DNA from 3 places in the Faecalibacterium tardum genome. Region 3 is predicted to be linked to each of the others. Evidence: predicted binding sites of a transcription regulator. Region 3 holds the regulator's gene; each other region holds the start of a gene.
The links. The regulator Rex, encoded in region 3, represses fermentation and respiration genes when NADH is low (regulators of the CRP and FNR family bind a similar motif). The targets are predictions, from matches to a motif close to ATTGTTAANNNNTTAACAAT.
Positions count from the first base shown of each region.

Region 1: the regulator Rex is predicted to act here: its motif matches at 5,849-5,868, upstream of gap (type I glyceraldehyde-3-phosphate dehydrogenase).
Region 2: the regulator Rex is predicted to act here: its motif matches at 5,091-5,110, upstream of WMO44_RS00615 (phosphoglycerate kinase).

Region 1 covers NZ_JBBMEO010000001.1:155,242-162,457, reverse strand. The annotation lists gene WMO44_RS00775 (DMT family transporter) at 1-545, opposite strand, end outside; gene metG (methionine--tRNA ligase) at 558-2,555, opposite strand; gene glmM (phosphoglucosamine mutase) at 2,999-4,384, opposite strand; gene gap (type I glyceraldehyde-3-phosphate dehydrogenase) at 4,730-5,761, opposite strand; gene WMO44_RS00755 (hypothetical protein) at 5,960-6,745, opposite strand; gene WMO44_RS00750 (citrate synthase) at 6,745-7,216, opposite strand, start outside.
Region 2 covers NZ_JBBMEO010000001.1:117,500-124,715, forward strand. The annotation lists gene infB (translation initiation factor IF-2) at 1-1,498, shown strand, start outside; gene rbfA (30S ribosome-binding factor RbfA) at 1,704-2,096, shown strand; gene WMO44_RS00600 (DHH family phosphoesterase) at 2,114-3,103, shown strand; gene truB (tRNA pseudouridine(55) synthase TruB) at 3,103-3,987, shown strand; gene ribF (bifunctional riboflavin kinase/FMN adenylyltransferase) at 4,009-4,926, shown strand; gene WMO44_RS00615 (phosphoglycerate kinase) at 5,225-6,433, shown strand; gene tpiA (triose-phosphate isomerase) at 6,537-7,216, shown strand, end outside.
Region 3 covers NZ_JBBMEO010000049.1:1,770-8,985, forward strand. The annotation lists gene WMO44_RS13935 (YgiQ family radical SAM protein) at 1-1,909, opposite strand, end outside; gene WMO44_RS13940 (FtsK/SpoIIIE family DNA translocase) at 1,922-4,786, opposite strand; gene WMO44_RS13945 (ClpP family protease) at 4,881-5,564, opposite strand; gene WMO44_RS13950 (redox-sensing transcriptional repressor Rex) at 5,819-6,460, shown strand; gene WMO44_RS13955 (thymidine kinase) at 6,465-7,070, shown strand.

The DNA.
Region 1 (7,216 bases), on a different contig from region 3:
ATCATGCAGAACACGCCCCAGCCGCTGCCGCCGCCGTGGTTGCCAAGGGTACCGATGAGTACGCCCGCAAAGCCCACCGCACAGCCCAGCGTTTTTGCCGGGGTCATGCGGTCCGCATTGCCGTAGATAAAGTGGGCAAAGATGACGCCCAGAAAGCTCTGGGTGCTGTTCAGGATGCCGCCAAACGCGCCGGTGAGCATGGCCACGGCGATATAGTAGAACGCATACTGTGCCGTGGTCTGCCACAGACCCAGTGCGCAGCACTCGGCTGCCACCCTGCCCCGGGGCAGGCGGGGTGCCTTTCCCTGCAGCAGAATGCTGCCCAGCAGCACCAGCACGCTGCCCAGCATGAACCGCACCCCTGCAAAACAGAAGATAGAGGCGGTGTTGCCGGAGTCGATGGAGAACAGGCGGTAGCCCAGCTTGATGAACGGAAAGGCCGAACCCCACAGGACATTACAGAAAATGGCCAGCAGCACGGCGCACACCGGTGTGCCAAAGATCTTATCCAGCTTTGCCGCACGGACGGCTGTATTATCAGACATGATGCTCCTCACTTAGTGGATACGGCTGCCCACGGGGGTATCGTCACCGTAGAAAGCAATGGAGCAGCCGCCGTCGGCGGTGTCGGCAGCGAAGATCATGCCCTCGCTGACGTACTTGCCCTTGAGCATGGGACGGGGTGCCAGATTGCACACGATGCCCAGCTTTTTGCCAATGAGATCCTCCGGCTTGAACCACTTGGCAATGCCGGACAGGATGCAGCGCTCCCGCTCTCCGTCAAAGACGGTGAGGTGCAGCAGCTTCTTGCTCTCCTTCAGGTTCTCGCAGGCGCGCACCTCGGCCACGCGCAGCTCCACCTTGCAGAAGGTGTCAAAGTCGATCTCTTCCTCATGGGTGAAGTCCACGGTGCTCTCCTCTGCGGGGGCGGCAGCCTTCTTCTCGGCTTCCTCCTTGGCCTTGTTGGCAGCAGCGGCAGCGGCCTTGCGCTTCTCGTCCTCTTCTTTCAGGTGGGCGATCTCCTTAGCCACGTCAATGCGGGGGAACAGTGCCTCGCCCTTATGCACGGTATAGGTCTGCTGTGCGCCGTAGGTGGTCTTGGTTAGATCCAGTGCGGAAGCGTCCAGACCCAGCTGCTCCATCATCTTGGGAGCGGTGGTGGGCAGGTAAGCGTTCAGCAGGATGCCGCACACGCGCAGTGCCTCGCACAGGTGGTACAGCACGCTCTCCAGACGCTGCTTATTGGCTTCGTCCTTTGCCAGTGCCCAGGGTGCGGTCTCGTCGATATACTTGTTGGCGCGCTGGATGACCGCAAAGATCTCCATCAGTGCCTGCGGGATGGTCAGGTCATCCATATCGGCAGTGACCTTGGCGGTCAGCTCGTTGACCATGGTCTCCAGCTCGGTGTCGATGGCCTCGGTACCGGCCACGTTATGCACAGTGCCGCCGAAGTACTTTTCGCACATGGCCACGGTGCGGCTGAGCAGGTTGCCCAGATCGTTCGCCAGATCGCTGTTGATGCGGTTGATCAGCGCTTCGTTGGTGAACATACCATCGTTGCCAAAGGGGATCTCGCGCAGCAGGAAGTAGCGGATGGCGTCCACGCCGTAGCGGTCGCACAGGATAACGGGGTCCACCACGTTGCCCACAGACTTGGACATCTTGCCGCCGTTCATCAGCAGCCAGCCGTGGCCGAACACCCGCTTGGGCAGCGGCAGATCCAGTGCCATCAGCATAGCAGGCCACAGGATGGTGTGGAAGCGCAGGATCTCCTTGCCTACCATGTGCAGGTCTGCCGGCCAGAACTTATCGTAATCGTGATAAGTCTCGTTGCCGTAGCCCAGTGCGGAGATATAGTTGCTCAGAGCATCGACCCAGACGTACATGGTGTGCTTGGGGTCGAAGGGCACGGGGATTCCCCACTTGACCGAGGTACGGGATACGCAGGTGTCCTGCAGGCCCTGCTTGATGAAGGCGATCATCTCGTTCTTGCGGCTCTCAGGCTGGATGAACTGGGGATTCTCCTCGTAGAGCTTCAGCAGGCGGTCGGCGTACTTGCTGGTCTTGAAGAAGTAGGCCTCCTCGTGGGCATCGTAGACTTCGCGGCCGCAGTCCGGGCACTTGCCGTCCACCAGCTGGCTGTCGGTCCAGAAGCTCTCGCAGGGCTTGCAGTAGTGGCCGATGTACTCGCCCTTGTAGATATCGCCCTGCTCGTACAGCTTGGTGAAAATCTTCTGGCAGCTTTCCATGTGGTAGTCGTCGGTGGTGCGGATAAAGCGGTCGTAGCTGACGTCCAGCAGCTTCCACAGATCCTTGACAGTGGCCACGATCTTGTCCACATACTCCTTGGGGGTGACGCCTGCATCGGCGGCCTTATCCTGGATCTTCTGGCCGTGCTCATCGGTACCGGTCAGGAACATGACGTCGTAGCCCTGCATCCGCTTAAAGCGGGCCAGCGCATCGCAGGCCACGGTGGTGTAGCTGTGGCCGATGTGCAGCTTATCGCTGGGGTAGTAGATGGGGGTGGTGATATAAAATGTCTTGTGTTCGCTCATGGGGTTCTATCTTCCTTTCTTTTGGTTCTGCAAGCAAAAAGCGCTCCCGCCCTGCCGGGTATAACCGGACAAGGACGAGAGCGCTGAACCTTCGTGGTACCACCTTGCTTCGCCGCGCCCTTGCAGACGCAGCCTTTAGCCGGCAAAAACCGGCCTTTGCGCGGTAACGGGCGCACCCCGTCGCAGGCTCATTGTTCACCTGCGCGGCTCCAAGACCATCTTCGGCACCGCGCGGCCTGCCCGGTTCCATCCTTCGGGCTTTCTGTCAGGCGCAGACGGTGCGTACTCTTCTCTTCACAGCCAATTTGACACAATTTTCAGTGTTACCTTTATCATACGCAAAAAGTGCGGGTTTGTCAACAAAAAGATGCAGAATCACGCCACACAGCGTATCTGCCGCCCGCATTTTGGTGCACGGGCAACATCTGCCGCAGTGCTCCGTCTCAGACGGCGTAGCCCTTGCCCTTGATGACCTCCACGACCTGAGAAACGTACTTCTGGCAGGTATCGTGGTCGGGAGCTTCCACCATAACACGAACGACCGGTTCCGTGCCAGACTCGCGCACCAGAATGCGGCCGGTATCGCCCAGCGCTTCAGCCACAGCCTTGACTGCCTCCTGCACCGCCGGGTCGTTCTGCGCGGCCTTTTTATCGGTGACGCGGACGTTCTCCAGAACCTGCGGGTAGATCTTCAGCGGCTCGGCCAGCTTGCTCATGGGCATCTTCTTCGCCAGCATAACTTCCATCATCTTCAGACTGGTCAGGATGCCGTCACCAGTGCTGGCGTACTTGCTGAAGATGATGTGGCCGCTCTGCTCGCCGCCAATCCGGCAGCTGTTCTTAGCCATGTATTCGTAGACGTACTTGTCGCCCACGGCGGTCTTTGCGTAGCCGATGCCCTGCTCGTCAAAGGCCTTGTACAGGCCAAAGTTGGACATGACCGTGGTGACCACGGTGTTGTTCATCAGCTCGCCGTGCTCCTTCATGTAGCAGCCGTAGATGTACAAGATGTGGTCGCCGGTAATGACGTTGCCCTTCTCGTCCACGCACAGGCAGCGGTCAGCATCGCCATCAAAGGCAAAGCCAACGTCCAGACCGTTCTCCACTACGAACTTCTGCAGGCCCTCGATATGAGTAGAGCCAGCGTTGTTGTTAATGTTCAGGCCATTCGGCTTGTTGTTGATGACGTAGGTATCTGCGCCGAGAGCATCAAACACAGACTTAGCGATATTCCAGCTAGAGCCATTGGCGCAGTCCAGACCGACCTTAATGCCCTTGAAGGAATAGATGCCCAGAGAGATCAGATAACCCATGTAGCGGTTGCGGCCTGCCACATAGTCCACGGTGCAGCCGATGTGCTCTCGGTGTGCAAAGGGCAGCTCCGGCCAGTCCTTGTCAAACACATGGAGTTTGCCGTCAAGGTAGTCCTCGACCAACAGCAGGGTCTCCTCGGGCATCTTCTCACCGTAGCAGTCGATGAGCTTGATGCCGTTATCATAGAACGGATTGTGGCTGGCAGAGATCATAATGCCGCAATCAAAGTCATCCACACGGGCGATGTAGGCCACAGACGGCGTGGTAGTGACGTGCAGCAGGTAGGCGTCTGCGCCGGAAGCAGTCAGGCCTGCGACCAGACTGTACTCGAACATATAGGAGCTGCGGCGGGTGTCCTTGCCGATAACGATACGGGCGGGCTCATTGTTGCCGTTGCGCTCGCGCAGAGCGTTATAATACCAGCCCAGAAAACGGCCAACCTTGTAGGCATGGTCAGCGGTCAAATCAATGCCCGCTTCCCCACGGAAGCCATCGGTTCCAAAATACTTTCCCATTCTTGCTTACCTCGTTCCCAAAAGTGAACTTTTTATAGTGTATATGCTTTTCCCTGTTGCCTGATGCTCCCTGCAAAGAGAAGCAATATCGTCTGCATGGTACATCGGCTCCGGGACGCTGTAAGTTCAGTATAGCACAATTCTCAGAGCAAATCATCCTTTCTTTGGATTTTCTCCCTGCAAGCAGATAAAAAACGCCCTTCCTCTCACGGAATCCCGCAAAAGGAAGGGTGTTGAACTTAATATCTTGTTGTCGCGCCGATCACAGCATATTCGTACCAGAAAGGCTGGTATCAGCCGTTACTCAGCATGGCGCCTCAATCGCTCTTGAGCGTTAGAACGTCATTAGCAGTTCTCAGCGAAGTACTTAATGGTACGGACCATCTGAGAGGTGTAGGAGTTCTCGTTGTCGTACCAAGACACGACCTGAACCTGATAGGTGTCGTCATCGATCTTAGCGACCATGGTCTGGGTAGCGTCGAACAGAGAGCCGTAACGCATGCCGATAACATCGGAAGAAACGATCTGATCCTCGTTGTAGCCGAAGGACTCAGAAGCAGCAGCCTTCATAGCAGCGTTGATAGCTTCCTTGGTGACGTCCTTGCCCTTGACGACAGCAACCAGAATGGTGGTGGAGCCGGTGGGAACAGGCACACGCTGAGCAGAGCCGATCAGCTTGCCGTTCAGCTCAGGGATAACCAGGCCGATAGCCTTAGCAGCACCGGTGGTGTTGGGGACGATGTTCTGTGCGCCAGCACGAGCACGGCGCAGGTCGCCCTTGCGCTGAGGACCATCCAGAATCATCTGGTCGCCGGTGTAAGCATGAACGGTGGTCATGATACCGGAAACGATGGGGAAGGTCTTGTTCAGGGTGTTGGCCATGGGAGCCAGGCAGTTGGTGGTGCAGGAAGCAGCGGAGATGACCTGATCCTCAGCGGTCAGGGTCTTCTCGTTGACGGAGTAGACGATGGTCTTCAGATCGTTGCCTGCGGGAGCAGAGATAACGACCTTCTTTGCGCCAGCCTGAATGTGAGCCATGCTCTTTTCCTTGCTGGTGTAGAAGCCGGTGCACTCCAGAACGACATCAACGTTCAGCTCGCCCCAAGGAGCATCCTTTGCGTCCTTAACAGCGTAGATCTTGATCTCCTTGCCATCGACGATGATGGAATCCTCGGTGGACTCGACAGTGTGCTTACCCTCGCCGATCTTGCCGCAGAAAGAGCCCTGAGCAGTATCGTACTTCAGCAGGTGAGCCAGCATCTTGGGGCTGGTCAGGTCGTTGATTGCGACGACCTCGTAACCCTCAGCATCAAACATCTGACGGAAAGCCAGACGGCCAATACGACCGAAACCATTGATAGCAACTCTAACAGCCATTGTAATAGTACCTCCTAATTATTTTACCCATAATCGGATAAATCACGGTATCTTTATTGTAGACCAAAACCGGCAAACTTTCAAGTGTCTGCTAAAAAATTAACAACACAATTTTATCTTTTTTTGCTTTTGTATGATTTTATGCACCCTGCCACAAAGCTTTTGTTCAATTACACCAAGGGCGCACAGCCATTTTTGTCAGTCGTTTCCAGTTTTTCCCTGTCCAGTACAGGCAAGTCCCATGCCGCCGATGCAGCACAGCGCGAGACCGGAAAGCAGCTCCGGCAACACCGCCGCCATGCCGCCGCCAAAGCCCGCTGCCAACAGCAGAAGCACCCGGGGCAGTTCCCAGCACAGGCACAGGCAGAAGGCTGCAAGCGCCGCTGCGTGCAGGGTGCGGCCGTTTTCCGGCCGGGGCAGGTACAGCGTGCGCGCCAGCGCCGCCAGAAGCAGCAGCGCCGCCATTTCCTGCCAGACCGCTGCCGTAGGCTGTACCCTGTGCCAGCTGGAGCTGTTCTCCATAAAGCGCATCAGCACATTCCAGTAGAACAGTGCACTGCCCGCTATGGCCACCGGCAGACCTCCGGCGGGCGTTTTCCAGCCGTCCCGGCGCAGCCAGCTGCGCCCGAGGTTGCTCAGCCACACGGCACAGACCACCTCCAGCAGAATGCGTACAAAGGTGCTTACTGTACCGGCAGCGAACACAAACTGTGCTGCACCAGCAGCCAGCATACACACTGCCCCCGCAAACGCCAGCACGCCTGCCGCCGGGCGGCGGCTGCGCAGCGGCTCCTCAGGCAGCGGACGGCTGCGTCCGACCAGCACTGCGGTCAGTACCACAGCGCCCAAGGCAAGATACCGCCACCACACCGCACCTGCGGTACACAGACCGGTGGCAGCGTCCGTAGCAAAGGCAAGGTCTGCGCCGCGGCCAAGGCCAAGCAGTACGCAGAGCAGGACAATAACTAACTCTAACGGTTCCATTAACGCTCCTCGATGGGCTTATATTTCTGGCGCACGCCCAGATACTTGTAGGCCGGGCGGATAATCCGGTTGGCAAAGATCACCTCTTCTACCCGGTGTGCACACCAGCCCGGCACACGAGCGATGGCGAACAGCGGGGTGTACAGATCCTCCGAGATGCCCAGCATATTGTAGATCAGGCCGCTGAACAGATCCACATTGGCGCACACCGGCTTGGAGCTGCCCTTTTCCTCGGCAAAGATGCCGGGTGCCAGCCGCTCGATGCTGCACAGCATATTGTACTCTTCCTCAAATCCCTTTTCGTAGGCCAGATGCTTTGCGCGCTGCTTTAGGATGACCTCACGGGGGTCGCTGATGGTGTACACCGCATGACCCATGCCGTAGATCAGGCCGGAGCCGTCGCCCGCCTGCTTGCGCAGGATGCGGCGCAGATACTCGCGCACCTCATCGTCATCCTCCGGGTTCTCGACG
Region 2 (7,216 bases), on a different contig from region 3:
GCGTCCCCCGGTGGTCTGTGTCATGGGTCACGTTGACCACGGCAAGACCAGTATTCTGGATGCCATCCGTAAGACCAACGTCACCGCAGGCGAGGCCGGCGGCATCACGCAGGCCATCGGTGCATATCAGGTCAAGATCAACGACAGCCTCATCACCTTCCTGGATACCCCGGGCCACGAGGCGTTCACCTCCATGCGTGCCCGCGGTGCCAACATGACCGATATTGCAGTTCTGGTGGTTGCTGCCGACGACGGCATCATGCCCCAGACCATCGAGTCCATCAACCACGCCAAGGCTGCAAATGTCAAGATTATCGTGGCAATGAACAAGATGGATAAGCCCACTGCAAACCCCGAGCGCGTGATGGAAGGCCTGACCAAGTACGGCATCATCACCGAGGACTGGGGCGGCGATGTGGCCTGCATCCCGGTGTCTGCCCTGACCGGCATGGGCATCAACGACCTGCTGGAGCGCATTGCGCTGGAAGCTGAGGTCATGGAGCTGAAGGCAAACCCCAACCGCCGCGCCAAGGGTGCGGTCGTCGAGGCCCGTCTGGACAAGGGCCAGGGCCCCATTGCCACCATTCTGGTGCAGAACGGCACCCTGCACTCCGGTGATGTCATCATCGCCGGTACCGCCGTGGGCCGTGTGCGTACCATGCGCAACGACAAGGGTCAGCTGCTGACCGATGCCGGTCCCTCCACCCCTGTGGAGATCACCGGCCTGACCGCCGTGCCCGAGGCCGGCGACCTGTTCGAGGCTGTTGAGGACGAGCGTCTGGCCCGTGAACTGGCTGAGCAGCGCGTTGCTGCCGCCAAGGAAAAGCAGTTCTCCTCCTTCCAGAAGGTCACGCTGGATAACCTGTTCAGCCAGATGGCACAGAACGACATGAAGGAGCTGGCCATCGTGGTCAAGGCCGACGTGCAGGGCTCTGCCGAGGCTGTGAAGCAGAGTCTGGAGAAGATCTCCAACGATGAGGTGCGCGTGCGCGTCATCCACGCCGGTGTCGGCGCCATCAGCAAGTCTGACGTCGATCTGGCCGATGCCTCCAACGCCATCATCATCGGCTTCAACGTCCGCCCGGACAACGTGGCCAAGGAAGAAGCCGCTGCCACCAAGGTGGAAATGCGTATGTACCGCGTCATCTACGACGCCATCAACGATGTCACCGACGCTATGAAGGGTATGCTGGCACCCAAGTTCCGCGAGGTCGCTCTGGGTGAGCTGCAGGTGCGTCAGGTGTACAAGATCTCCAACGTGGGCACCGTTGCAGGCTGCCGCGTGACCAGCGGCAAGATCACCCGCGACAGCAAGGTGCGCGTGGTGCGTGACGGCATCGTCATTGCCGAGGACGAGATCGCATCCCTGAAGCGCTTCAAGGATGATGCCAAGGAAGTGGCCGAGGGCTACGAGTGCGGTGTGACCCTGGAGAAGTTTGCGGACGTCAAGGAAGGCGACGTGTACGAAGCCTTCAAGATGGAAGAGTACCGCGACTAAGAAAAAACCGAATATATAACAGCTTCCCGGCAGAAAAGGCTTCCCCCGGACGGGGGAAGCTGTCGAACGAAGTGAGACTGATGAGGGCGTATCTTTCGCAGGTGTGGAGCGTGCGCCCTCATCCGTCGTTTTGGCAGACAAATGCCGCCTTGCCCCGGCCGGGGCAAGGCTTTGGGAGGCTGCCGGACAGAATTTGGAGAAAACTATGTCTCAGAAAAATATGGGCCGTCTTGCGCAGGATATGAAGCGTGAGGTCATTGCCATCATCGGCCGGCTGAAGGACCCGCGGCTGGAGGGCGGTCTGCTGACCGTCACCCGTCTGGACGTGACGCCGGATCTGGATGTGGCAAAAGTGTATGTAAGCGTGATGGGCCGCGCAGACGGCCCCAAGCCCGCTATTGAAGCGCTGAACCGTGCCGCAGGCCATGTGCGCACCGAGGTCAGCAAAAAAATGCACATCCGCAAGGCACCCCGCTTTATCTTTGTGGAGGATGACGGTGCCGCCTACGCCGCCCACATCAACGAGCTGCTGCGCAGCCTGAATGTGAACGGCGAGGAAGAAGCACAGCCTGCCGATACCGAACAGACCGAGGACTGACTGCCTTTGCGGAAAGGATGGATCATTGGATGACAGAACAACTGGATGTGCAGCAGATGGCGCAGCGCCTGCTGGCTGCGGACAACATTTTGATTCTGTGCCACAAAAACCCGGACGGTGACACCATCGGCTGCGGCAGCGCCCTGTACTATGCGCTCAAAGCGCTGGAAAAAACAACAGCGGTGCTCTGCTCCGATGCCATTCCGTCCCGCTATGCCTTTACAAACCCACGGCTGTTCAAGGGCGAGTTCGAGCCCCGCACCGTGATCGCAGTGGATGTGGCCGGCCTGCAGTTGTTTGGCGAAAATAACGGTGTGCCGCAGTTTGCACGCCATGTGGACCTGTGCATCGACCACCACGCGGGCAACAACGGCTATGCTGATTTTACCCTTCTGGATGCCAGTGCCGCTGCGGCAGCAGAGCTGCTGTATCAGGTCATCGTGGAGATGGGGGTGACTATCACCCCCCACATTGCCGACTGCCTGTACACCGGCATTGCCACCGACACCGGCTGCTTCAAGTTCTCCTCCACCACAGCCAACACCCACACGGTTGCTGCAAAGCTTATTGAAGCCGGTTGTCATGTGGAGGAGCTGAACACCCTGCTCTTTGACACCAAGCCCCGTGCCCGCATGGAGGCCGAGCGCATCGCCCGCAACCATCTGGAGTACTATCTGGACGATCGCTGCGCCCTGATCTACCTGACAAGGGACGAGATCCGGCAGAGCGGGGTAGACCCTGCGGATCTGGAAGAGCTGACCGGCCTGCCCATCAGCATCGAGGGAGTCAAGGTGGGTCTGACCCTGCGCCAGCAGCCCGGCGGCAGCTACCGCATCAGCGTGCGCACCGCAAAGGGCGTGGACGCCTGCGCCATCGCCCGGCGTCTGGGCGGCGGCGGCCACACCCGCGCAGCGGGCTGTGAGCTGCTGGGCGACCTTGAAAACGCCAAAAACGCGATCCTTGCAGAGGTGGAAGCCGAGCTGGACGCACCGCAGGAGGAAGCATGATGCAGGGCATCCTGATCGTAGACAAGCCCATGGACTGGACCAGCTTTGACGTGGTGGCAAAGCTGCGCGGCGTGCTGGGCACCCGCAAGCTGGGACACAGCGGTACACTGGACCCCATGGCCACCGGTGTGCTGCCGGTGTTCTGCGGCGGTGCCAGCAAGGCGGTGGATCTGCAGCTGAACCACGACAAGACCTACCGCGCCACCCTGCGCCTGGGCGCACGCACCGATACCGGCGATAGCACCGGCACGGTGCTGGAAACCGCGCCCGTCACCGCCGGAGAAAAGGAACTGCTGGCAGTGCTGCCGCAGTTTATCGGCCCGCAGATGCAGGTGCCGCCCATGTATTCCGCGGTCAAGATCAATGGCCAGCCGCTGTATAAGCTGGCGCGCGAGGGCGTGACCGTGGAGCGCAAGGCGCGCCCCATTGAGATCTACGGCATCGAGTACGGCGGCAGTCCGGCAGAAAACGAGTATGTACTGACGGTGCGCTGCTCCAAGGGCACCTATATCCGCGCGCTGCTGGAGGAGATCGCCGCCGCCATGGGGCAGAAGGGCACCATGAGCGCTCTGCGCCGCACTGCTGCCGGTCTGTACACCGAAGCAGATGCCCACACGCTGGAAGAAATTCTTGCCGCAAAGGAGCAGGGGAACGCTGCACTGGAAGCACTGATGCTGCCGGTGGAAAGCGTGTTCACCCCGCTGCCACTGCTGGTGGTGGAGCCATGGGTGGAGCAGCACCTGTACAACGGCTGTCCCACCAGCCGCTACCCCGCAGCAGACGGACGCTACCGGGTGCGCAATGCCGCCGGGCAGTTCCTTGGCCTTGCCAACATCACCGGCGGGGTGCTCCGGGTGGAAAAACTGTTCGTGGAACGTAATTGAGCAATAAAGGAAACAAGACCCATGCAGATCATTTCTCAGTTTGCCCCGCTGCCGCTGGCACAGCCTGAAAAAGGCACCGCCGTGGCCATGGGCTACTTTGACGGCATCCATATCGGCCACCGGGCGGTGATCGAAGGGACGGTACAGTGGGCAAAGGCCCATGATGCAGCTCCGGCGGTGTTCACCTTCCGCCTGCCGGTGGAAAATAAAATGAAGGGCAAGCGCCTGCTCTCCACCGAGGATAAGCACGCTTTGATCCACAGCCTTGGGGTGGAGTATTACCTTACCCCTGATTTTGAGGCGATCAAGGCACTGAGCCCGGAGGAGTTTGTGCGCGGCATTGTGGAAAACTGCCACGCCCGGGCGCTGTTCTGTGGCGAAAACTTCACCTTTGGTGCAAAGGCGGCCGGTACGCCGGAGCTGCTGCGCACCCTCTGCGCCCCTCTTGGGGTAGAAGTAGTGGTGGTGCCCATGGCTCAGTTTGAGGAAAAGCCGGTGTCCTCTACCCGCATCCGCACCGCGCTGGAGGGCGGGGATATCCCCGCCGCCAACGCTATGCTGGGCATGCCCTATGCCATCCGCTTTGCGGTGCAGCACGGGGCAGGGCTGGGGCACACCCTCGGGGTGCCCACCATCAACCAGCTGTACCCGCAGGGCTTCCAGATGCCACGCAGCGGCATTTATATCACCCGCACCTGTATCAACGGGGTGTGGTATCCCTCGGCCACCGGTCTGGGCAGCCGCCCGACCGTGAACGATGACGCCACCAAGGTGACCTGTGAGACCTTTATCCCGGGCTTTTCCGGCAACCTGTACGGCACCGACCCGGTGGTGGAGTTCTACGCTTACCTGAGCCCCAGCAAAAAGTTTGATACGCTGGACCAGCTGCGGGATTGCATCAACGATGCCGCCCGCCGCGCACAGGAGTATTTTGCATAACGCCTGAACAGCGGAAAAATTATTTTTATTTGGGGTCGAGAAACGCCTGTGGACGTTTTTCGGCCCTTTTTGTCGTGAAGGAAAACAGTATTTCCGGCGTCTGCGGGCAGAAAAAACCGCGCTTCGGGCAAAATAGACACATTTCCGTGCAACAATGGCAAATGTTTGTTAAACAATTATCTATCTCATATCCTTGCAATGCACGCAGTTTTTGTTTATAATAGTAGCTGTACGGGGCAAAGCCCCGATTGTGAGCGAGACTCTGGTTCAGAATTATAATTTGAGAGGAGTTTTTACCATGGGTTTAGGTAAGAAGACGATCGACGATCAGAACTACTGCGGCAAGAAGGTGCTTGTCCGCTGCGATTTCAACGTCCCGATGAAGGACGGTGTCATCACCAACGAGAACCGTATCAACGCAGCACTGCCCACCATCCAGAAGCTGGTCAACGATGGCGCAAAGGTCATCCTGTGCAGCCACCTGGGCAAGCCCAAGAACGGCCCCGAGGCTAAGTTCAGCCTGGCTCCCGTTGCTGTGGCTCTGAGCGCAAAGCTGGGCAAGACCGTTGTGTTTGCTGACGACGACAACGTTGTGGGCGAGAACGCAAAGGCTGCTGTGGCTGCCATGAACAACGGCGACGTCGTTCTGCTGCAGAACACCCGTTTCCGCAAGGAAGAGACCAAGAACATGCCCGAGTTCAGCGAGGAGCTGGCTTCTCTGGCGGATGCTTATGTGGACGATGCCTTCGGCAGCTGCCACCGTGCACACTGCTCCACCGCAGGTGTCACCGACTACATCAAGGATACCGCTGTCGGCTACCTGATGGAGAAGGAGATCAAGTATCTGGGCAACGCCGTCAACGACCCCGTCCGTCCCTTCACCGCTATTCTGGGCGGCGCTAAGGTTGCTGATAAGCTGAACGTCATCTCCAACCTGCTGGAGAAGGTCGATACCCTGATCATCGGCGGCGGCATGGCTTACACCTTCGTCAAGGCTCAGGGCTACGAAGTGGGCAAGAGCCTGTGCGACGACACCAAGCTGGACTACTGCAAGGAAATGATGGCTAAGGCCAAGGAGAAGGGCGTCAAGCTGCTGCTGCCTGTGGATGCTGTCTGCATCAAGGACTTCCCCGATCCCATCGACGCTCCTGTGGACGTCACCGTGGTGCCTGTCACCGCGATCCCTGCTGACATGGAGGGCTGCGACATCGGCCCCGAGACCATGAAGCTGTTTGCTGACGCTGTGAAGGCTTCCAAGACCGTTGTCTGGAACGGCCCCATGGGCGTGTTCGAGAACCCCACTCTGGCAGCTGGTACTCTGGCTGTTGCCAAGGCTATGGCTGAGAGCGATGCTACCACCGTCATCGGCGGCGGCGACAGCGCAGCAGCTGTGCAGCAGATGGGTCTGGGCGACAAGATGACCCACATCTCCACCGGCGGCGGCGCTTCTCTGGAGTATCTGGAGGGCAAGGAGCTGCCCGGCATCGCAGTTATCCAGAACGCATAATTTTTCCGGCATCACAATGGGTGCGGCGGCATTTACGCCGCCGCATCTTTTCTTTTTGTGCAGGTAATTTGTAAATATTTACGAAGGTAAGGAGAAAATAACAATGGATAAGGCAAAGCGCAAGGCTATTATCGCTGGCAACTGGAAGATGAACAAGACCGCCTCCGAGGCTGCTGTTCTGGTGGACGAGCTGATCCCCGCTGTGAAGGACGCTACCTGCGAGGTGGTCATCTGCACCCCGTTTACCGATCTGGTCACCGCTGTGGCTAAGACCAAGGGCACCAACATCCATGTGGGCGCCGAGAACGTCCACTTTGAGAATTCCGGTGCTTTCACCGGCGAGATCAGCGCCGATATGCTGGTGGATCTGGGCGTGGAGTATGTCATCGTTGGCCACTCTGAGCGCCGCCAGTACTTTGCAGAGACCGACCAGACCGTCAACAAGCGCGCGCTGGCTGCCCTGAACGCCGGTCTGAAGGTCATCCTGTGCGTGGGCGAGAGCCTGCAGCAGCGCGAGGAGGGCGTTACCGAGGAGCTGGTCCGTATGCAGACCAAGATCGCCCTGCGTGACGTGACCGCCGAGCAGATGGCAAATGTTGTCATCGCCTACGAGCCTGTCTGGGCCATCGGCACCGGCAAGACCGCTACCGCTGATCAGGCAGAGGAGGTCTGCGCACAGATCCGCAAGGTGGTGGGCGAGCTGTACGGCGAGGCCGTGGCCGAAGCTACCACCGTGCAGTACGGCGGCAGCATGAACGCCAAGAACTGCGAGGAGCTGCTGAG
Region 3 (7,216 bases):
TGCTGCGTCCCTTCTGGCTGGGGTGTACCGTATAGGTGCCATCGTTGTGGATGGTCACCTCGGCGCTCTCTGCTCGGCGGGCGGTGCGCTGCACCGCGCGGCGGCCGACGGCGGGCACCAGCAGGGGGATCAGGTCCTCCCGGTGGGTCAGCTGCAAGGCCTTGACCACTTTTTCCGCGTTGCGGGGCTCGTAGTACTGCAGCAGTGCACGCTGTAAAGCCTTGCCCTCGGGGGTCTTTTCCACAAACACCGGCTTGAGGGTGTAGGGGTCGAGGCCGGTGTAGAACATACAGGTGCTTACGGTGCCGGGGGTGGGGTAGAAGTCCTGCACCTGCTCCGGGCGCATATGGTTCTTATAGAGGTACTCGGCCAGATAGACCGCGTCCTTCAGAGTGCTGCCCGGGTGGCTGGACATGAGGTAGGGCACCAGATACTGCTTTTTGCCCGCCTTCTTGCTCAGCTCGTAGAACTTATCCTTGAACTTGTTGAAGGTCTCGATGGGCGGCTTGCCCATGTAGGCAAGGGTGTTGGGGGCGCAGTGCTCCGGGGCGACCTTCAGCTGGCCGGACACATGGTACTCCACCAGTTCCTTAAAGAAGGTATCGTCCGGGTCAGCCATCAGGTAGTCGAACCGGATGCCGCTGCGGATGAACACCTTTTTTACGCCCGGCAGTTCCCGCACCCGGCGCAGAATTTTAAGGTAGTCGCTGTGATCCACGATCATGTGGGAGCAGGTGGTGGGGGCAAGGCAGTGTTTGCCGCCGGTGCACATCCCGCGCAGCATCTGCTCACGGCAGGAGGGAAAGCGGAAGTTTGCGGTGGGGCCGCCCACATCGTGGATGTAGCCCTTGAAATCCGGCTCGTGGGTCATGCGCTCGGCTTCCTCTACGATGCTGTCGGCGCTGCGGCTGGTGACCCGCCGCCCCTGATGCAGCTGGATGGCGCAGAAGTTGCAGCCGCCGAAGCAGCCGCGGTTCTGGATGATGGAGAACTGCACCTCGCGGATGGCGGGCACGCCGCCCATGCTCTCGTAGATGGGGTGGTACCGGCGGGTGTAAGGCAGGGCGTACACCTTGTCCAGCTCTCCGCGCACCAGCGGCTTTGCGGGGATGTTCTGCACCAGATACTTTTCGCTCTGCTTCTGCACGATGATCTGACCGCTGACCACGTCCTGATTGTCCATCTGGATGCGGCAGGCCTTGGCGTAGGCGGTCTTATCGCTGGCCACCTTTTTAAAACCGGCACACTCCACATACCGCTGGGGCAGGTGGTCGAAATCGGTCAGGTAGCAGGTGCCGTTCACGTCTGTGATGGTCTCCACCGGCTCCCCGGCGGCCAGACGGCGGGCAATCTCCACGGTCTGGTGCTCGCCCATGCCAAAGCTGATGAGATCCGCGCCGGAGTCCTCGGCGATGCTGGGCAGCACGGTGTCCAGCCAGTAATCGTAGTGGGCAAACCGGCGCAGGCTGGCCTCCAGACCGCCTAAGATCACCGGCAGGTCGGGGTAAGCCTGCTTGGCAAGCTTGGTGTACACGGTGGCGCTGCGGTCCGGGCGGGCACCGGCCTTGCCGCCGGGGGAGTATTCGTCCTCGGCGCGGGGAATTTTTGCCACGGAATAGTGGCTGACCATGCTGTCCACGTTGCCGCCGCCGATGAAAAAGCCGTACTTCGGCTTGCCGAACCGCTTGAAGTCCTCGCAGTCGGTATAGCGGGGCTGTGCCAACACGCCCACCTTGTAGCCCTCGGCTTCCAGCAGGCGGCTGATGATGGCGGTGCCAAAGCTGGGGTGGTCCACATAGGCGTCACCGCCTACCACCACAAAGTCCAGCTGCTCCCAGCCCCGGGCTTCCATGTCCGCCCGGCTGATGGGAAGAAATTCGGTGTAGATCTGGGGAGTAGAATGTTCCATAATGCTCCTTTATTATTCCTCCGGTTGGTTCATCTGCATTTCCAGCCACTGCTGGCGGCTGATGAGCACGGCGCGGGGCTTTGCGCCCTCGTAGGGGCCGATGATGCTCTTTTGCTCCATCTCGTCCATGATGCGGGCGGCGCGGGCGTAGCCCAGCTTGCAGCGGCGCTGCAACAGGCTGGTGGAAGCCTGACCGGCGTCGATGACCACATCCACGGCCTGCTTGAACATGGGGTCGGAGCCTGCGTCCTCCTCGGCGTCGGCACCGCCGCCGCCCTTTTTGCCGTCCTGAATGGCGTGCTTTTCCATGGCCTCGATCATGGCCTCGTCGTACTGCACGGTGGCGCTGGATTTGATGAAGTCCAGCACACGGCTGATCTCCTCATCCCGCACAAAGGTGCCCTGAATACGGGTGGGCTTGGGTGCGCCCACGGGCATAAAGAGCATATCGCCCTGACCCAGCAGCTTTTCTGCGCCGGCACCGTCCAGAATGGTGCGGCTGTCTACCTGACTGGACACCGCAAAGGCGATGCGGCTGGGGATGTTGGCCTTGATCAGGCCGGTGATCACGTCCACGCTGGGGCGCTGGGTGGCAACGATCAGGTGCATACCGGCGGCACGGGCTTTCTGGGCGATGCGGCAGATGGAATCCTCTACGTCCTTGCCCACCACCATCATCAGGTCGGCCAGCTCGTCGATGATAATAGCGATGTAGGGCATCTTTTCCAGCTCCGGCTGCTCGGCAGCCAGCTTGTTGAAGGACTTGATATCGCGCACGTTGTTCTCCGCAAACAGGCGGTAGCGGCGCTCCATCTCCTGCACCGCGCTGCCCAGTGCACCGGCGGCCTTGCGGGGCTCGGTGACCACGGGCATCAGCAGGTGGGGGATGCCGTTATACTCGGCCAGCTCCACCACCTTGGGGTCGATGAGCAGCAGCTTTACGTCCTCCGGGCTGGAGCGGAACAGCAGGCTCATGATGATGCTGTTCACGCACACGGATTTACCGCTGCCGGTGCTGCCCGCGATGAGCAGGTGGGGCATCTTGCACAGGTCGGTCACCTGCGCCACACCGGCAATGTCCTTGCCAAGGGCGATGCCCAGCGGCGAGGTCATGCGCAGAAAGCTCTGGCTTTCAAAGATACTGCGGATGTACACAGGGGTCTTTTTGTGGTTGGGCACCTCGATGCCCACGGCGGGCTTGCCGGGGATGGGGGCTTCCATACGCACATCTGCCACCGCGAGGTTCAGGGCGATATCGTCCGCCAGCGAGGTGATGCGGCTGATCTTCACGCCCGCCATGGGCTGCAGCTCGTACCGGGTAACAGAGGGGCCGCGGGAGATATCCAGCACCCGGGTGCGCACGCCGAAGCTTTCCAGCGTGTCAACCAGCTTCTGGGCGTTGGCCTTCAGCTCCTCCTGTGCGCCGGGGTCGCTTTCCTCCTGCGATTTTTCAAACAGCTCGATGGGCGGGTACTGGTACTCGTAGCTGTCCACCGGCTCGGCTTCCTCGGTGGGGGCGGTGGCAGCTGCCTGCTCCGAGACGGCGGGCTTTTCCATGGCCGCTGCCACCAGCGAGTTGATGTCCTTTTCCTCCACCGGTTCGGCGGTGATGCTGATCCAGCCGTCCTCGTCCGGCGCAGAGCGGAACGCCACAGCATTCTCGGCGCTCACCCGGGGCACGGCGGGCTGGATGGGTGCAGCTTCCGGCGGCTGCGGCATCTGTGGCTGCACCACCGGCGCTGCCGGCTGGACGATGGAAGTATCAAAAACAGGGGCAGGGGCGGGCTCTTCCGGCTGGGGGGCATCTTTGGCAAAGAAATCTGCCGCAGCGGTGACTACCGGGTCTGCCACGATGGGCGGCGGCGTGGGTTTGGGCGCAGAACGCAGCGGATCCTGCCCGAAGGTGCCGCCCGGCCCGACGATCAGCGGCTCAATGGGCTCGCTGCCGCCCTCGGAAAGGGCGGTGTGGTCGGGGCCAAGGTCTACGTCAAAGGCGGCACGGGGACGCGCAACGCTGACCCGCACCGGGGTGATGGGCGGCGCGGCAGGCTCCGGCTGGGCAGGGGCGGCGGGCGCAGCTTCGGCGTCCGCAGCGTCTGCTTCCATCTCCTGCGTTACCTTATGCCCCCAGCGCAGCACGCCGGACATCCAGTCCGGTACCCCCAGATGCGGCCCGGCAGGCTCGTCCTCCTCGTCCAGCGGCTCGTCCTCGGTTTCGTCGTATTCCTCGTCGATCTCCCGCTCTGCCTGCCGAATGGCGGCACGCTCGGCGCGGCGGGCAGCGCTCTGCTCTGCAAAGGCAGAGCCGCGGGCGCGGATTCCGCCGGTGACGGCGCACAGCCAGACCCAGACCTCGGCGGGGGTGACATCAAAAATGTACAGGCTGCCGCACAGCAAGAGCACGACCATGATGAGGTTTGCCGCCGGGCGACCGCACAGCAAAAGCAGCACGCCGCCCAGCACAAAGCCCATTGCGCCGCCGGAAAGCCATGCGCTGACACCGTTGGCGTAGCAGGCAGAAAGCATTTGCAGCGCCGACAGTCCCTGCGGCTGGATATCGGAAAACACGATGACCGTGCCGCAGACAAAGATAAGCCCCAGCACCAGCTTGAGGATGCGGGACAGCAGCTCCTCGCCCCGGGTGTACAAAACGGCCAGACAGCACACGGCTGCACCCAGCACAAAGCTGCCGCAGCCGAACAGCCCGAACAGCACATCGTGGAGCACCCGCCATGCGGAATCGCCCTGCACGAAGGCCAGCACCATCAGCAGCAGGCCGCCGAACAGGGTGCCAAGCCCTGCCGGGAGCCGCTGTTCTGCCTTTTTACGGCGGGCAGCAGTACGCCGTTTCGTTGATTTTCGTTTTTTTGTTGCCATTCTACTCTGTTCCCCAACTTCCCATAGACACAATAATTGATTCTACTATTGTACCACGCAAGGGCAAAAATGGCAAACCATAATGTTGTTTTTATTATTCCCGCTCGATCTCCCTGTACAGCCACGCCAGCGCGTCCGAAAGACCGCCCAGCTCGTCGATGAGCTTTTCCTTTACGGCGCGGCGTCCGTCCAGCACTGTGCCCATGTCCATGACCAGTTCCCCGGTGTGGAGCATCAGCTGGGTGTAGCGCTTTTCCGGCATGCCGCTGTGGGCGGCTACAAAACCGGTGATGCGCTGCTGCATCTGCTCGAAGCAGTGCATGGTCTGCGGCACGCCTAAGATCAGCCCGGAGTGCCGCACCGGATGCACTGTCATGGTGGCGGTGGGGACAATAAAGCTGTGCCGCGCGCTGACCGCCAGCGGGATGCCGATGGAGTGTCCGCCGCCCAGCACCAGCGTGGCGCTGGGCTTGGAGATACTGGCGATCAGCTCTGCCAGTGCAAGACCGGTCTCCACATCGCCGCCCACCGTGTTCAGCAGCACCAGCAGCCCCTCGATGCGGGGGTCCTCCTGCACCGCCACCAGCTGCGGGATGACGTGCTCGTACTTGGTGGTCTTTTGCCCCTGCGGCGCTTCGGTGTGCCCTTCGATCTGGCCGATGACGGTCAGGCAGTGGATGACATGACCGCCCCGGCTCAGGGTGACCGTGCCCAGATCCTCGATATCCTCTTTTTCCATCCGGTGCTGCTCTGCGGGGGTGTCTTTTGCCGTATCCATGCGCGTTCTCCTTCCGTAGCGGGGTCTTTGTGGGGTCAGTATCCCCCGGCATCCAGGGAAGTATACAGGAGAAAAGAAACAAAAAACTTTGTGAATTTTTTGCTTTTTTATAAATAGGTATTTGACATTCGCTTTTCATGCTGTATACTTTAAATAATATAACAGGATAAAACGGAACATCTCTCTGCGCGCAAAGAAGCCCCTTGCATGGCGGCAGAAGCTGCAGCGCGTTGGGCAGAAAGGAGAATTTTCCTATGAACACCCCCCAAAAAGCATCGATCCCTGTGATCAAGCGTCTCCCCAAATATTATCGGTATCTGCGCTCCTTGCAGGACGACGGCATTACCAGCATCTCCTCCCGGGAGCTGGCTTCCCAGATGGGCACCACCGCCTCGCAGGTGCGGCAGGACTTCAACTGCATCGGTGACGTGAACGGACGGCAGGGCATCGGCTACTCGGTGGAGAACCTGCTTTCCATTCTGGAAAGCCTGCTGTTTGGCAACGGCGACCGTCTGCCCACCATTCTGATCGGCTGCGGCCGTTTGGGCAAGGCGGTGAGCCGCTTTATCACCACCGACACCAACGGCTACAAGCTGATCGCGGCCTTTGATGTGGCCGAAAACGAGGTGGGCAAGGAGATCAGCGGTATCCGCATCCGTCACATTGACGAGCTGGAGGCCTTCTGTGAGGAAAACAAGCCCAAGGTGGCGGTGCTCTGCGTCCCCCGCGATGGTGCACAGCAGGTGAGCGGACGGCTGGTGGACCTGGGCATCGAGGGCTTCTGGAACTTCTCCCACTATGATCTGTCGGTGCCTTACCCCGATGTGGTGGTGGAAAACGTCCATCTGGGCGACAGCCTGATGAGCTTGGGCTACCGTCTGCGCAATCAGGAGTGACGGCATGGCAAAATTGTATTTCCGCTACGGTGCCATGAACAGCGGCAAGAGCACGGCGCTGATGCAGGTGGCACACAACTACGAAGAGCAGGGCATGAAGGTGCTCATTTTGAAGCCGCAGGTGGATACCAAGGGCGGCGGGGAGCTGGTGAGCCGTCTGGGCGTGCGCCGCAAAGCAGACCTGCTGATCCCGCCGGAGCTGGACGTGTTCGAAGCCGTGAAGGCGGCAAACGATGCTTCTGGCCCGCTGGCCTGTGTGCTGTGCGACGAGAGCCAGTTCTTTACCCCGGAGCAGGCCGAGCAGCTGTTCATGATCACGGTAGATCTGAACATCCCGGTGATCTGCTACGGTCTGCGGGCAGATTTTTCCCTCAAGGGCTTCCCGGGCTCTACCCGTCTGCTGGAGCTGGCACACACCATCGAGGAGATGAAAACGATCTGCACCTGCGGGCGCAAAGCCATCTGCAACTGCCGCAAGGTGAACGGGCAGTTCGTCTTTGAAGGCGAACAGGTAGCCATCGACCTTGAAAACGATGTGCAGTACGTCAGCATGTGCCCCCAGTGCTACTTCAAGGCGCGGCGGGCGTTCTACGCTGCAAAGAAAAACTGAGATACTTTTATGTTGTATACAAGCCGCTGCGCCGCGCTGGGTGCAGCGGCTTTTTTGCGTGATTTGCGGAAGAGCTACCCCCTCAGCCTCGCTGCGCTCCGCGGGGGAGGTTTTTGCTTGCCGGGGGATGTTCTCTTTTGACACCA